DNA from 2 places in the Pseudomonas sp. 2FE genome. Region 2 is predicted to be linked to the other one. Evidence: riboswitches for the same ligand, from Rfam matches in the RefSeq annotation. Region 2 holds a riboswitch; the other holds the start of a gene.
What was found. A riboswitch is a leader RNA that binds a small molecule or an ion and turns the genes downstream of it on or off. The one in region 2 is predicted to bind cobalamin.
Positions count from the first base shown of each region.

Region 1: another riboswitch for cobalamin. It lies ahead of cobO (cob(I)yrinic acid a,c-diamide adenosyltransferase); the one in region 2 lies ahead of cobW (cobalamin biosynthesis protein CobW).

Region 1 covers NZ_SCMO01000001.1:264,918-272,069, reverse strand. Annotated here, with positions in the region: gene cobD (threonine-phosphate decarboxylase CobD) at 1-701, opposite strand, end outside; gene cbiB (adenosylcobinamide-phosphate synthase CbiB) at 694-1,647, opposite strand; gene bluB (5,6-dimethylbenzimidazole synthase) at 1,644-2,309, opposite strand; gene FFS12_RS01325 (cobyrinate a,c-diamide synthase) at 2,323-3,627, opposite strand; gene cobO (cob(I)yrinic acid a,c-diamide adenosyltransferase) at 3,740-4,351, opposite strand; cobalamin riboswitch at 4,633-4,889, opposite strand; tRNA gene FFS12_RS01315 (tRNA-Ala) at 5,166-5,241, opposite strand; gene FFS12_RS01310 (O-methyltransferase) at 5,371-6,033, opposite strand; gene FFS12_RS01305 (C40 family peptidase) at 6,080-6,592, opposite strand; gene FFS12_RS01300 (C40 family peptidase) at 6,688-7,152, opposite strand, start outside.
Region 2 covers NZ_SCMO01000002.1:429,260-436,411, reverse strand. Annotated here, with positions in the region: gene FFS12_RS07100 (hypothetical protein) at 58-312, opposite strand; gene cobM (precorrin-4 C(11)-methyltransferase) at 490-1,248, opposite strand; gene FFS12_RS07090 (cobalamin biosynthesis protein) at 1,281-1,691, opposite strand; gene FFS12_RS07085 (CbtA family protein) at 1,801-2,508, opposite strand; gene FFS12_RS07080 (CbtB domain-containing protein) at 2,519-2,704, opposite strand; cobalamin riboswitch at 2,814-3,042, opposite strand; cobalamin riboswitch at 3,132-3,346, shown strand; gene cobW (cobalamin biosynthesis protein CobW) at 3,519-4,586, shown strand; gene cobN (cobaltochelatase subunit CobN) at 4,706-7,152, shown strand, end outside.

The DNA.
Region 1 (7,152 bases), on a different contig from region 2:
ACCCGGGTCGGGCCATTGATAGTCCAGGGCCCGAGCTGTTCGGCGAGCGCCTGCAACAGTTCGTTTGGCGCCAGGACGAAACCAAGCCGGGCACCGGCCAGGCCGAAGAACTTGCCGAACGAGCGCAGCACGATCAGTCCATCTCGGCCGCTGCTGGCCGCCAGACTATGTTCCGGCGTGTTGTCCATAAAGGCCTCGTCGACCACCAACCAGCCACCCCGGCGGGCCAATCGCGCATGCCAGTCGAGCAGTTGCGTCCGTTCGATCAGCCGCCCGGTTGGATTGTTCGGATTGACCAGCACCAGCACGTCGAGTCCATCGACCCCCTCCAGATCCAGGAGCAGGTCCACCTCATCCTCGCCGAGCTCAAGGACGCTATGCCCGCCCTTGCGCCAGGCCTCGGCATGCTCGGCGTAACAGGGCGACAGCACGCCGACTTTGCCAGCGCGACGCAGGCGCGGCAGCATCTGGATCGCGGCTTGCGAGCCGGCCACCGGCAACAGCTGGGCGGCTCCATAATAGGCGCGGGCGGCGGCTTCCAGGCCGTCTTCGGTTTCCGGCAAACGGGCCCAGGCACGCAGCGGAATCGCCGGCACCGGCCAGGGCCAGGGCGCGATGCCGGTGGAGAGATCGAGCCAGTCGGCCTCGGCAATCCCGTACTGGCGCGCCGCCAGTTGCAAACGCCCGCCGTGTTCAAGCATAGAGCCGGCCTCCTACCAGCAAGATCAGCAGCCAGAGCAGCACCCCTCGGCGCACCAGGCTGACCGCCCGCTCGATAGTCTCCGCGCCGGCTGCCGGCCCTTCGCCCAGGCGCGGGCGCTGGTGCAACTCACCGTGGTAAACCGCCGGCCCGCCGAGTGCCACACCGAGCGCACCAGCACCGGCAGCCATCACCGGGCCGGCGTTGGGGCTGTCCCAGGTCGGCGCCTGAGTGCGCCAGCAGTGCAGTGCCAGCCGGGTTTTGCCGAGCAGGGCGTAAGTCAGCGCCACCAGCCGCGCGGGGAGGTAATTGAGTACGTCATCGATCCGCGCGGCGGCCCAGCCGAAGCGCTCGAAGCGCGCGTTGCGATAGCCCCACATGGCGTCCAGGGTATTGCTCAGGCGGTACAGCACCACGCCCGGCGCGCCGAGCAGCACGAACCAGAACAACGCGGCGTAGACCGCATCGCTGCCGTTCTCCAGCACCGATTCGGTGGCGGCGCGGGCGACGGCCTGGTGATCCAGCTCGGCGGTCTGCCGGCTGACCAGGTAACCGACGCGTTCGCGCGCCTGCGGCAGATCATCCTCGCGCAGCGCCCGGGCCACCGGCTCGGCATGCTCGGCCAGGCTCTTCAGGCCGATGGCCGCATACAGCGCCAGGACCTCGACCAGCCAGCCGACAGTGGGCAGCAGGCTCAACAGATAGGCCATCAGCGTCAGCGGCAATACCGCCAGCACCCAGGCCGTGACCCCATGGCTGCGCCAGCCGCGACCGATCTCCTGGTGATGCGGATCACCTTCTGCCGAAGGGGGCGCGAAGGGTCGGTTAAAGCGCCTCTCAAGTGCGTCAGCCAGGCGCCCAAAGGCCACCAGCGGGTGCCAGCGTTTCGGCTCACCCAACACGGCATCCAGCGCCACGCCGGCCACAGTCATCAGGGCGATGCTCATGCCCGCTCACCCCGCTGCCGCTCTTCCCACTGATTGTCGAACACCAGTTCGGCCAGCGGCCGGGGTGTGGCCCAGCCTTCCTGCTGCAACATCGGTACCGGGTAAAACTCCGGCACCGGGCCCAGGCAGAGCACCGCCACCGGTTTCGCCCCGGCCGGTAAATGGAGCAGCGCGGCCAGGGCCTCGGGGTCGAACAAGGACACCCAGCCCAGGCCCAGACCTTCCGCGCGAGCGGCGAGCCAGAGGTTCTGAATCGCGCAGGCGAGCGACGCCAGGTCCATTTCCGGCAAGGTGCGGCGACCGAACACATGCGCCTCGCGGCCGTCCATCAGGGCCATCACCAGCAACTCGGCGCAGTCGCGTATACCCTCGACCTTGAGCCGCATGAATTCATCCGAGCGCTGCTGCAAGGCCTCGGCCGTGCGCACCCGCTCCTCTTCCACCAGGCCATGAATAGCCTCACGCAAGCCTGGCCGGGTGATGCGGATAAACCGCCAAGGCTGCATCAAGCCGACGCTCGGCGCCTGATGCGCCGCCTCCAGCAGACGCGCCAGCAGTTCAGGCGCGACCTGGCCGCCACTGAAATGGCGCATGTCGCGGCGTTCGGCAATCGCGCGGTACACCGCCGCGCGCTCGGCTTCGCTGAACGCGTGCTGGCTCATGCAGTTGACTCGCTCATGGTAGGAACAGGGCCGCAGCCGCCTGGGGATTGGACGGCAGATAAAGGTGGATATAGGAAGCGGTCAGCCGGCCGATCCGGTAAACCGCCTCGGCCGTGCGCTTATAAGTCGGGCAGACGCCACGGGCCAGCGGCTCCAGGGCGCAGTCCAGCTCCGAATAGTGGTAGGTGTGGCCACGCAGGCGCCCTTCCGGCAATTCGATTTCCTGCAACGCCAGCGCCTTCAGGCGTTTGTGCATCAGCGCCTGGCCGGGCAGCAGACCGAGCAGCTCGCCACGCTCACCGTCTTTATCGGTCAGCGCCTTGAGCAGGTAGAGCATGCCGCCACACTCGGCGTGGATCGGTTTGCCGGCGGCGTGATGGGCATGAATCGCCGCGCTCATCGGCTGATTGGCCGCCAGCTGTTGCAGGTGCAGCTCGGGGTAGCCGCCGGGCAGATAGAGGCTGTCTACCTCGGGTATCTCGGCATCCTGCAGCGGCGAAAACTGAATCAGCTCGGCACCCAACTGGCGCAGCAGATCGAGGTTAGCCTGGTAGATAAAGGCGAACGAGGTGTCCCGCGCGACGCCGATGCGCACGCCGGCCAATAACGGCTCGATGGGCTGGCTCTCAAACAGCTCGGGCGCGGCAAAACTCACCGGCGCCGGCAAGCCGACGTCGGCACTCGCGGCCAGGGCATCGGCGGCGGCATCCAGACGGGCGTCCAGATCGGCCAGTTCTTCGGCCTGCACCAGCCCCAGGTGCCGGCTCGGTAGTTCGATCGCGGCGCTACGCGGCAAGGCGCCGTACCAATGAATGTGCTTGGGCAGGCAGTCACGCAATATCTCGCCATGGCGGATGCTGCCGGTGCGGTTGGCCAGCACCCCGGAGAACGGCAGATCGGCCTGGAAGGTGGCCATGCCGTGGGCCATGGCACCAAAGGTCTGGGCCATGCCGGAGCCGTCGATCAGCGCCATCACCGGCACGCCGAAATGCCGCGCCAGATCGGCGGCGGACGGTGTGCCATCGAACAGGCCCATGACCCCTTCGATCAGAATCAAGTCGGCCTCACCAGCGGCTTCCCAGAGCAGGCGACGGCTTTCCACCGCGCCGACCATCCACAGGTCGAGCTGATAGACCGGCGCGGCGCTGGCGCGGGCGAGGATCATCGGGTCGAGAAAGTCCGGCCCGCACTTGAACACCCGCACCCGCTTGCCCTGGCGCGTATGCAGCCGCGCCAGGGCGGCGGTGACGGTGGTCTTGCCCTGGCCGGAAGCCGGCGCGGCGATCAACAGGGCCGGGCATTGGCGTGCGGAGCTCATGCGCTCAAACCTCGTCCGTAGGGTGCATTCGACCGCAGGGCAATGCACCGCATGGCCTCCGGATGGTGGATTGCCGCGTTGCGGCGAATCCACCCTACTAAAGCCAGGCGCCTCAAAACTCCACCCCTTTCTGCGCCTTCACGCCGGACTTGAACGCATGCTTGAGCATGCCCATTTCGGTCACGGTGTCTGCCGCCTCGATCAAGCCGGGCGGCGCACCACGGCCGGTGGCGACCACGTGCTGCAACAGCGGGCGACCACCGATATCGGCCAGCACGGTGTCCAACGGCAAATAGCCATGCTTGAGCGCGATATTCAGCTCATCCAGCACCACCAGGCCGATCTCGGGGTCATTCAACAACTGCTTGGCCACCGCCCAGGCGGCGACGGCCTTGTCGATATCGCGCTGGCGATCCTGGGTGTCCCAGGTGTAACCCTCACCCATCACGTGGTAGCTGACTTCCTCGGGGAAGCGGCGGAAGAATCGCTCTTCGCCAGTGCTCGCCGCGCCTTTGATGAACTGCACCACGCCGACCTTCATGCCATGTCCCAACGCGCGGGCGACCATACCGAAGGCCGAGCTGCTTTTGCCTTTGCCATTGCCGGTGTGCACCAGCAACAGACCGTATTGGTCTTGCGCCTGGGCGATCTTTTCGTCGACCAGGGCCTTCTTGCGCTCCATCCGGGCCTTGTGGCGGGCGTCTCTTTCTGCTGACTCGCTCATCGTTTCACCTCAGAACCTTGCTGCACGTTGGAGGCTGCCCAAACACCGCTGGAAGCGCGAAAAGGGTGTAGAGACAGACTAGTCAGGAAAGAATGCCGCCCGGGACACGGCGGACAAAGTCTCGCCACCGCCGAACCAATAGCTGGCACCAGAAAGGACTTACTCATCGAGACAGGATCTCCACCACTCTCGCCCACAGGACTCAGGCTGGGTAAAGCTTGCGGAGAACAGCGGACGCACAGGCCGCAGCGCAGCCTACACGCCAGACAACGCCCTCCGCGATGCCGTGGACTGCGACAGGCCGGTCTCCGGGCTTACGAGCGGAACACCTTCGAGATGAGGCGTTCGCAAAACCGCACCTTCCCGTGCAGGGCACAGTGGCTAAAAGCGGCTTCTTGACTCGTCTACCGTTGCGGGGGCAGCGCCGGAATAGTTTTGCCTGACTGCTCATTAAATGAACAACTGCAAGAACGCACCGGCTTCCCTGTTTCACCCCGCCGGCACTAAGCCTGGGGGCACCTGAAGCAAGGCAGGCAGGTTAGAGGGTTGGCGGTGGAGCGTCAACGCGGCACTAAGGGTGAATATGGCCAGCTTGCAGCTGAACTCGGCATAGGTGCCGCCAAGCAGCGCACTTTGCCCGGCCGGTGGTGGCGGCCAAAGGCCTTATCCAGTCTTCAAATGCTCTGGCTAGGTGCCGGTGAAGTGTTGAGCTGGCCCGCTGGGTCTTGCACTTTTCCAATGCTCGCCTTGCAACAGCTAACTCAGACATAGCCAAACGAAAAGGCCGGACCCCATGGGTTCCGGCCTTTCGATTTGGTGGACCGAAGGAGGATCGAACTCCCGACCTCCACGTTGCGAACGTGGCGCTCTCCCAGCTGAGCTATCGGCCCTAAGACGGGCTGAATATAGCTCACCGGCTGCAGACTGGCGCTGGCAGGCGGACGCGGTCAAGCCTGTTCGAGTGAATCGTTGGAAAAAGCTGTTGGGGCGAACTCATGCGCCCAGGCCCTGCACAGCTGTCAGTGTTTACGGCAGAGGGTCAGACCATCGCCGATGGGCAGCAGAGACAAATCCAGGCGTTGGTCGTTTTTCAGGCGCCGGTTGAGGGCTTGGATAGCGCGGGTGTCGGCGCTGTCGGGCGCCTGTTCCAGGACTCGCCCACTCCACAGGGTGTTATCGAACAGGATCAAAGCGCCCGGCCGGGCCAGCACCAGGGCATGCTCCAGGTAAACCGGGTAGTTGGCCTTGTCGGCGTCGATAAAGATCAGATCGAAGGTTCCGCTCTGCCCTTCTCGCTCCAGCAGACCAAGGGTCTCCAGCGCCGGCGCCAGACGCAGGTCGATGCGTTCGTGCACTCCCGCCTGCTGCCAGTAGCGACGGGCGATGGCGTTGTAGTCGCCGGGCAGGTCGCAGCAAATCAGTTGGCCATCTTCCGGCATGGCGCTGGCCATACAGAGGGCGCTGTAGCCGGTGAAGGTGCCGATTTCCAGCAGGCGTTTGGCACCGATTAGCTTGACCAGCAGCGCCATGAATTGACCCTGCTCCGGGGCGATCTGCCAGCGCGCCATGGGCAAGGCTTGAGTTTCCTCGCGCAGGCACTTGAGCAGCGGCGTTTCACGCAGGGAGACCTCGAGCAGGTAGTTATACAGCGCGTCGTCGAGGTTCAGGGTACGGCCGGTCATGCGGCACTCCTATGTAAATGGGCGTGGGTAGATAGGCGCGTGCAGATCAGGGCGTGCGGGCGAGACGGGCCGGATTGAGCACCCGCTTGGCCTCCAGGTAGCTCTTCTGCCAGTAGGCAGTCGCCAGGCTATCCAAGCGCACGGTGCCGCCACTGGAGGGCGCGTGAACGAAACGCCCTTCCCCGACGTAAATACCCGCGTGGCTGACCTGACCGCCGCCATTGGTGGCGAAGAACAGCAGATCGCCGGTCTGCAACGCGTCACGCCGCACGCTCGGCGCACGCATGCCGATCATCTCGCGGGTTGAGCGCGGCAAGGCGATGCCGGCTGCATCCCGGTAGACGTAGCCGATCAGGCCGCTGCAATCGAAGCCGCTGTCTGGGGTATTGCCGCCGTAACGGTAAGGCGTGCCGACCAGCCCCAAGGCGCGCAACAGCACATCATCGGCGGCGCCACTGTGCTCGGTGGTGAAAACGCTTTCCGGAGGGGCGGTGTTGCTCGCGCAGGCAGTCAGCAGCGCGGCGAGTACGAGTAGGGCGAGACGGGCCGTGGCGGGCATAAGCGAGGCGGCTCTGATTCTTAGTGCGCTCTACTCTGCCGCGAGGTACGAGCGCGCGCAAGCTTTGCGCTTGCGCGCGCTGAACTCAATGGAGATTAAGGGTGCAGCGGATTGTGGCTAACCGAAGCCAGCGCCAAGGCGCGCTTGGCCTCGATGAAGGTACGGCTCCAGTATTTATCATCCAGGCTGTCCACCCGCACACCGCCGCTGCGGCTGCTGGAAGAATGGATGAACTGATCATCGCCGAGGTAGATGCCGGCGTGGCTGACCCGGCCACGGCCGTTGGTGCTGAAGAACAACAGATCGCCAGGCTCCAGCTCGGTACGCTCCACCAGCGGTGCATCGAGGTTGATCATTTCGCGGGTGGAGCGCGGCAGGCTCATACCGGCTTCTTCTTTGAACAGGTAACCGATAAAGCCGCTGCAATCGAAACCGGAAGACACCGAACTACCGCCGAAACGGTAGCGGGTGCCTACCAGCGACAGGCCGTGAGCCAGGATGCTGTCGGCAAAGGTCGGCAATTCGTAGGGTTTGTCTTGGGCGAAGTCCGGCAGCGGCTC
Region 2 (7,152 bases):
CCGGGCTCCTTCGCCAGAGTGGCCGGGGTGACCGTAAATCGGCCACCCCAGGCGCACTTATTTGCCGACTTTGCCGCCGGCATTGTTGCACTCGGCCAGGGTCATGTTCTTGAAGCCTTGTCCCTTGCAGGAGCCCTGCCCTTTGCAGGCGTTTTTCGCGGTCTTGCAGTCGTTTTGCCCTTTGCAGGCGTTGACGCCATAACAGGGCACCATCTGGGCCTCCTCGGCAAAAACCTGGGGCGAGATGCTGGCGAACAGTCCGGCGGCGGCCAGGGCTAAGGCGGCGCCAGCAGCGGCAGTTTTCATGGTCATGTTGTTATCCTCATCTGATGGGGGGCGTCGGCCGTGGACGGCTTACTCAGGCCCGACACATTGATAGAGTGAAGACAGTTTCTGGCGTTACAGCCAGGCGAAAAGAATTTCCCGAGCCCTTCAGCGATTCCCCCGAGGGCAGATCCAAGCGCGAGCCTGGCCACGAGCTTCTGTGGATCAGGCCTGGTCCGCCGGCCGATAAAGGTGTTCGTGGCCTGCGCGGTAAAGCGTGGAGTCGGCGAAGTCCTCGGCCGCCAGCACCCGGCCGACCAGGATCAACGCCGTGCGCTGGAAGCCTTTGGCCTGCACCTTGGGCTGGATGTCGGCCAGGGTGCCGCTGACCCAGTCCTGATCCGGCCAGCTGGCGCGGTGAATGACCGCCACCGGGCAGTCGGCGCCATAGTGCGGCAGCAGCTCGGCGACGATCTTGTGCAAATGGCTGATGCCCAGGTGAATCGCCATGGTCGCGCCGTGGCGCGCCAGGTCCGGCAACTGTTCGCCGGCCGGCATCGAGGTTTTGCTCGCGTAGCGGGTGAGGATCAGGGTTTGCGAGATACCCGGCAGGGTCAGCTCGCTTTCCAGCAGCGCCGCACAGGCGGCGGTGGCGGTGACGCCCGGAACTATCGCGAACGGAATCTGCAGTTGGCGCAGCAGGCGAATCTGCTCGCCGATCGCGCCATACAGCGACGGGTCGCCGGAATGCACGCGGGCGATATCCTGGCCCTGCTCATGGGCCGCCTTGATCAGCGCGATGATTTCCTCCAGGTGCAGTTCGGCGGTATTCACCAGCAGCTCGGCACTATGGCCTTCGAGCACTGCCGCGGGCACCAGCGAACCGGCATAGAGAATCACCGGGCAGGAATGGATCAAGCGTTGCCCCTTGACCGTGATCAGCTCCGGATCGCCTGGGCCGGCGCCGATGAAATAGACCGTCATGGGCCTCTCCTGAGTCGTGAAGTTGGAAACACTTATGGGCGACGAATGCAGGCCAGGGCAAAGCTGGCGCTGGCATTGCTGTGTTTGCCGATCAACAGCTCGGCCCGACTACCGCTCAACGCCTCGGCCTGTGCCAGGGCACAGGCCTCGGCCACCCCGGCGCTGCCGGTGGCGCGCAAGGCGATGGCGGAATGTTGCGTCAGCCGGCTAGCGAACGCCGCCAATTGTGCGGCAGAGAAAAACTCCAATGGCAGCTCCAGCGTTTGCGCCAGGGCCAGCAAGCCGGGCTCGGCGCGTTTCTGCTCGATACTGGCCAGCCCGCTCAAGTCCGCCAGCTGCAAGCCATAGGCATCCAGCGTCTGCTCCAGCAGCTCGCGCAGCACGGCTTGCGAACAGCCACGCCGGCAGCCGAGGCCGGCGATATAGAGCGGAGCGGCCGTCATGGCAGCGGCGCAGTGGCATGGATAGAAGCGTGGACAAAAGCGAAAAACCCGCTGACGGCACAGCCGTCAACGGGTTCATGTGCAGCCGGCCGAGGACCGGAGCAGTGGCTCACGCCGCGTTCGGGCCGGCGAAACGGCGATACAGCCAGGCCGAGAGCAAGCCCAACGCCACCCAGAACAAGGCATTGGTAATCAGCGAGGCCCAGATGAACTGGTGTTCCAGCGCCTCTGGCGCCAGGCTCGAATGCACCTCGGGCTGCGGCGCACCGATCACGTGCGGCACCAGCAGCAGCGCCAGGCCAAGGCTGCGCAACGCCCAGTACTTACCGAAGACGATCAGCGCCAGACCTACCGCCGTGGCCATGGCGGTACCGATCCACCAGTACTGACGCAACGCCAGATCGGCGGCGGCAGTCCCCGGCAACTCCGGCGGCAAGCCCAACGCAGGCGCCAGGCTGAAGGTCGCGAAACCGCCCAAGCCCCAGAGCAGGCCTTCCCAGGTCCGGCCCGGCGTACGCAGGCTGTACAGACCGGCCAGCATCAGCGCGAAGCCCACCGCCACCACCAGATTACCGCCAGTGGTGGACAGCACGCGCTGCCAGCCATCTTCCGGCGCCCAGGCCTCGGCGCTGTGCTCATGCGCGGCAACGCCGGCCTCATGCCCATGCTCGCCGACCTGTTCGGTGGCCGGCGCGCTGTTCTCGAAGGTTTCCGCTGTAAGAATCAGCGGTGCGACCCAGAAACTCTGCAACAGAGTCAATAAAAGTGCCGCCAACAGCCCGCTGAAGCCGGCCGTCTGGGCGATGCGCTTAATCATGGCAAGCCTCTCAGTGGCACGGAAATGCGGAGCTGTGGCGGGTATCGTGCGCCGCGTTGTGTACGGCATCGATCTGCGAGAAGCCGGCGAAATAGACCAGCAGTGCGCCCAACAGGCCGGCACCGATGGCCAGAACCAGGCGTTGCGAGAGCGAGGCACTGGCCTCGGCAGAATGTGTCAGGGTGCTAGTGGACATGACCGTTCCCTCTGAACTGGAAATGAAAACGTAGCAGAAGGGAACGCACGAGGAGCCGAATGCGAACGCACTCGAGCTTCCGGCTTGCGCCCGCCCACCGCGGGTTTGCCAAACTGTAATGATTTCAGGCCGGTCTCCGGGCTTGCGCTGACTGCTGGATGCGAACATCCACAGTGTCATGGGACTCACCTTCCCATGCCCTGCGGCACAGTGGTTTTTCGGTCCCATCATTCGCTTACCGTTGCGGGGGCAGCGTCGGACTAGCTCCTGGGAGCGCACCGACTTCCCGTTTCACCTTGCGCACGACCGCACAAGACACCTGAAACAGCCTTTCTAGAACATCACGAACACGGGTCGAGCGTCAACTTCGGCGGTGGCGCCGCAGTAGTTTTCACACCGCCTGAATTGACCCGACTCCGCGCACTGCGTAGCCTTGCCGCTTCGAGGTTCTCTGGGCTCAGCAAGCCAGCACCAGAGCTAAGAGGGAACGCGGTTGAACGCCGTGGCTGCCCCCGCAACTGTAAGCGACTTGATCTCTTCCAATGCCACTGCCGTATGCGGGAAGGCGAAGAGAGGGCCCCCTGATTAGGAGAGCGGGCCAAGTCGTGAGCCAGGAGACCTGCCTTCGAACTTCTTAGAACCTGTTCAAGATCTAGTCGAGCGCCGCTCAGGCAGATAGTGCACAGGTTCGTACGACAACCGGGCGGGGTGATCCGGTGGCGAACTGCTTAATGCGAGCCTGGTGCTCCGCTACGCTCGTCGCGCATGCCCGCCGATCCGCTTTCGCTTCGATCTGAACAGGGCTGCGCGACGCATGAAAACCTTGGCCAAACTACCCGTCACCATAGTTACCGGCTTTCTCGGCGCCGGTAAAACCACCCTGCTGCGGCACATGCTCAACAACGCCGAAGGGCGGCGCATCGCGGTGATAGTCAACGAGTTCGGCGAACTCGGCATCGACGGCGAAATCCTCAAGCAATGCTCGATCGGCTGCAGCGAAGAAGAAGCCGTCGGCCGGGTGTTCGAGCTGGCCAACGGCTGCCTGTGCTGCACCGTGCAGGAAGAATTCTTCCCGGTCATGCGCGAGCTGGTGGCGCGGCGTGGCGACCTCGACCAGATCCTCATCGAGACCTCCGGCCTGGCCTTGCCCAAGCCGCTGGTCCAGGCCTTCAACTGGCCGGAAATCCGCAACGCCTGCACCGTCGACGCGGTCATCACCGTGGTCGACGGCCCCGCTGTGGCCGCCGGCACCTTCGCCGCCTTCCCGGATCGGGTCGACGCCCAGCGCCGCGCAGACCCGAACCTCGACCACGAATCGCCGCTGCACGAGCTGTTCGCCGACCAACTGGCCAGCGCCGACCTGGTCATCCTCAACAAGGCCGACCTGCTCAGCCCCGCAGCGCTAGCCGCCGTCCGTGCCGAAGTGGCGGAAGAACTGCCGCCGGCGGTGAAGGTCATCGAAGCGCGCAGTGGCGAGCTGCCGTTGTCGATCCTGCTTGGCCTGAACTCGGAAACCGAGCTGCATATCGACGGCCGCAAGACCCACCACGACCTCGAAGACCACAACCTTGATGGCCACGCCGAGCACGACCACGAGGAATTCGACTCCTTCGCCATCCAGCTGCCGGAAGTCGATGAGCACTTGTTGCTGGCCAGCCTCAATAGCCTGGTCGAGCGCCACGGGGTGCTGCGCATCAAGGGCTTCGCGGCGATTCCCGGCAAGCCCATGCGCCTGCTGATCCAGGGGGTCGGCAAGCGTTTCGACAAACACTTCGACCGCGCCTGGCGCGCCGATGAAAGCCGCGCCAGCCATCTGGTGATCATCGGCCAGGAGTTGGATCAGGCGCTTATCAGCAACGAGCTGAAGACCTCACTGGCCTGACGCGCGCAGGGTGCGCCATGCGCACCGCAGAACTTGATCGCCGCCTGGTGCGCGCGGCGCACCCTACGCTCCCAACCCACGAACACGCGACCGCGCCACCACAGGACCCACGCTGACCCATGCACCTCTTGCGCACCCAGCCCGGTGGTTTCGTCCCCGCCGATGGCATCGCCCATCTGGCGCAGACCCCCGCCGATGTCGTGATCCTCTGCACCGGCGACTCGCACCTGTCGCTGCTGGCCGAGGCGGCGCGGGAGCTGCCGGCGGACTACCCGAGCCTGCGTCTGGCCAGCCCGACGCAGCTGCAAAATCACGCATCGGTCGACCTCTATGTGGACGAGGTGCTGCAACACGCCAAGCTGATCCTGATTTCCCTGCACGGCGGCATCAGCTACTGGCGCTATGGCGTCGAGCGCCTGGTCGAACTCGCCGCCCGTGGCACCAAACTGATTCTGGTGCCGGGCGACGACAGCCCCGATCCGGAATTGACCGCGCTGGGCAACGTCGCCGCCGCCGAGGCCGAACGGCTCTGGCAGTACCTGCGCCAAGGCGGGGTGGACAACGCCAGGCAGCTCTATCACTACCTCGCCAGCACCTGGCTGGATGCGGCTTACCCCTGGGTCGAACCGCAGCCGCTGCCGCGCGTGGGCCTCTATCACCCGCGGCAGGCCAACGCCGAGCTGAGCCATTGGCAAGCCGACTGGCGTGCTGGGCAAGCGGTGGTCGGGCTGCTGTTCTACCGCACCCACGTGCAGTCGGCGAACACCGCCTTCATCGACGAGTTCTGCCAACGCCTGCTGGCCCAGGGTCTCAACCCCCTGCCGATTGCCGTGGCCAGCCTGAAAGAGGCGGCCTGCCTGACGGTGGTGGAAGATGTGCTCGAGCAGGCGGACGCCGCGCTGATTATCAACACCACCGGCTTCGCCCAGTCCAACCCCGAGGCGCCCAACCTGCGCCCGTTTCGCCGCAATGTGCCGGTGCTGCAGGCCATCTGCGCCCTCGACAACCTGCCGCTCTGGCGCGACAACCCCCAGGGCCTGGGCCCCCGTGACTTGGCCATGCACATCGCCCTGCCCGAGCTGGACGGCCGCATCATCACCCGGCCCATCAGCTTCAAGGGCCTGGCCTGGCGCAGCGAGCGCAGCCAGAGCGATGTGGTCTGCTACCAGGCCGAAACCGGGCGGATGGATTTCGTCGCCGAACTGGCGCGGCGTTGGGTCGAACTGGCGCGTTTGCCGAGTGCCGACAAACGCATCGCCCTGGTGCTGGCCAACTACCCGACCCGCGACGGCCGTATCGGCAACGGCGTCGGCCTGGATACCCCGGCCGCCGCACTGAATATCCTCCGCGCCCTGCAAGCCGAGGGTTATCCGCTGCAGGACTTGCCCGCCAGCGGCACCGCGCTGATCCACCTGTTGCTAGGCGGGGTGACCAACGAGCTGGACCACCTCGACCTGCGCCCCTGCGCGCAAAGCCTCGCGCTGGACGACTACCGCCAACACTTCGAACGCCTGCCCGCCGCCAACCAACTGGCCGTGCGCGAACGCTGGGGCGAACCCGAGCAGGATCCCATGCACCGACAAGGTAACCGAGGCGGGCGGATGATGATCGCCGGCCTGCGTTTCGGCCTGTGCTTCGTCGGCATCCAGCCGGCGCGCGGCTACCAACTCGATGCCAGCGCCGTGTACCACGACCCCGACCTGGTGCCGCCCCACGGTTACCTGGCGTTCTACTTCTGGCTGCGGGCAGTCTTCGGCGCCAATGCCGTGGTGCATGTCGGCAAGCACGGCAACCTGGAATGGCTACCGGGCAAGAGCGTCGGCCTGTCGGAAAACTGCTGGCCGGATGCGCTGCTCGGGCCCATGCCCAACGTCTACCCCTTTATCGTCAACGATCCCGGCGAGGGTGCCCAGGCCAAGCGCCGCACCCAGGCGGTGATCATCGACCACCTGATGCCACCGCTGACCCGGGCCGAAAGCTACGGCCCGCTGCGCGATATCGAGCGGCTGGCCGACGAGTATTACGACGCCTCCCTGCTCGACCCCCGCCGCGCCATTGAACTGCGCGGCGAGATTCTCGCCCTGGTGCGCGCCACCCAGCTCGACCGCGAACTGCAGTTGCAGATCAACGAAGACCCGGACAGTTGGCTGCCGCAGCTCGATGCCTACCTGTGCGACCTCAAGGAATCGCAGATCCGCGATGGCCTGCACGTGTTCGGCGAGTCGCCGGCCGGGCGCCTGCGCATCGACACCTTGCTGGCCCTGCTGCGGATTCCCCGTGGCGATGGCCGTGGCGCCAACGCCAGCCTGTTGCGGGCCCTGGCCAAGGATTTCCAGCTGGGCTTCAACCCGCTCAACTGCGAAATGGCCACCCCCTGGAACGGGCCGCGCCCAGCCGAGTTGCAGGCGCTGAGTACCGATGCCTGGCGCACCCAGGGCGACACCCGCGAGCGCCTGGAGCTGTTTGCCTTGCAGTTGATCGAGGCGACCTTGCTCGGTGCGCCGATGGCCGTCGGCACTGAAACCGCGCCGGTGCTCGAAGCACTGCGCAATCGGGTCGCACCGAC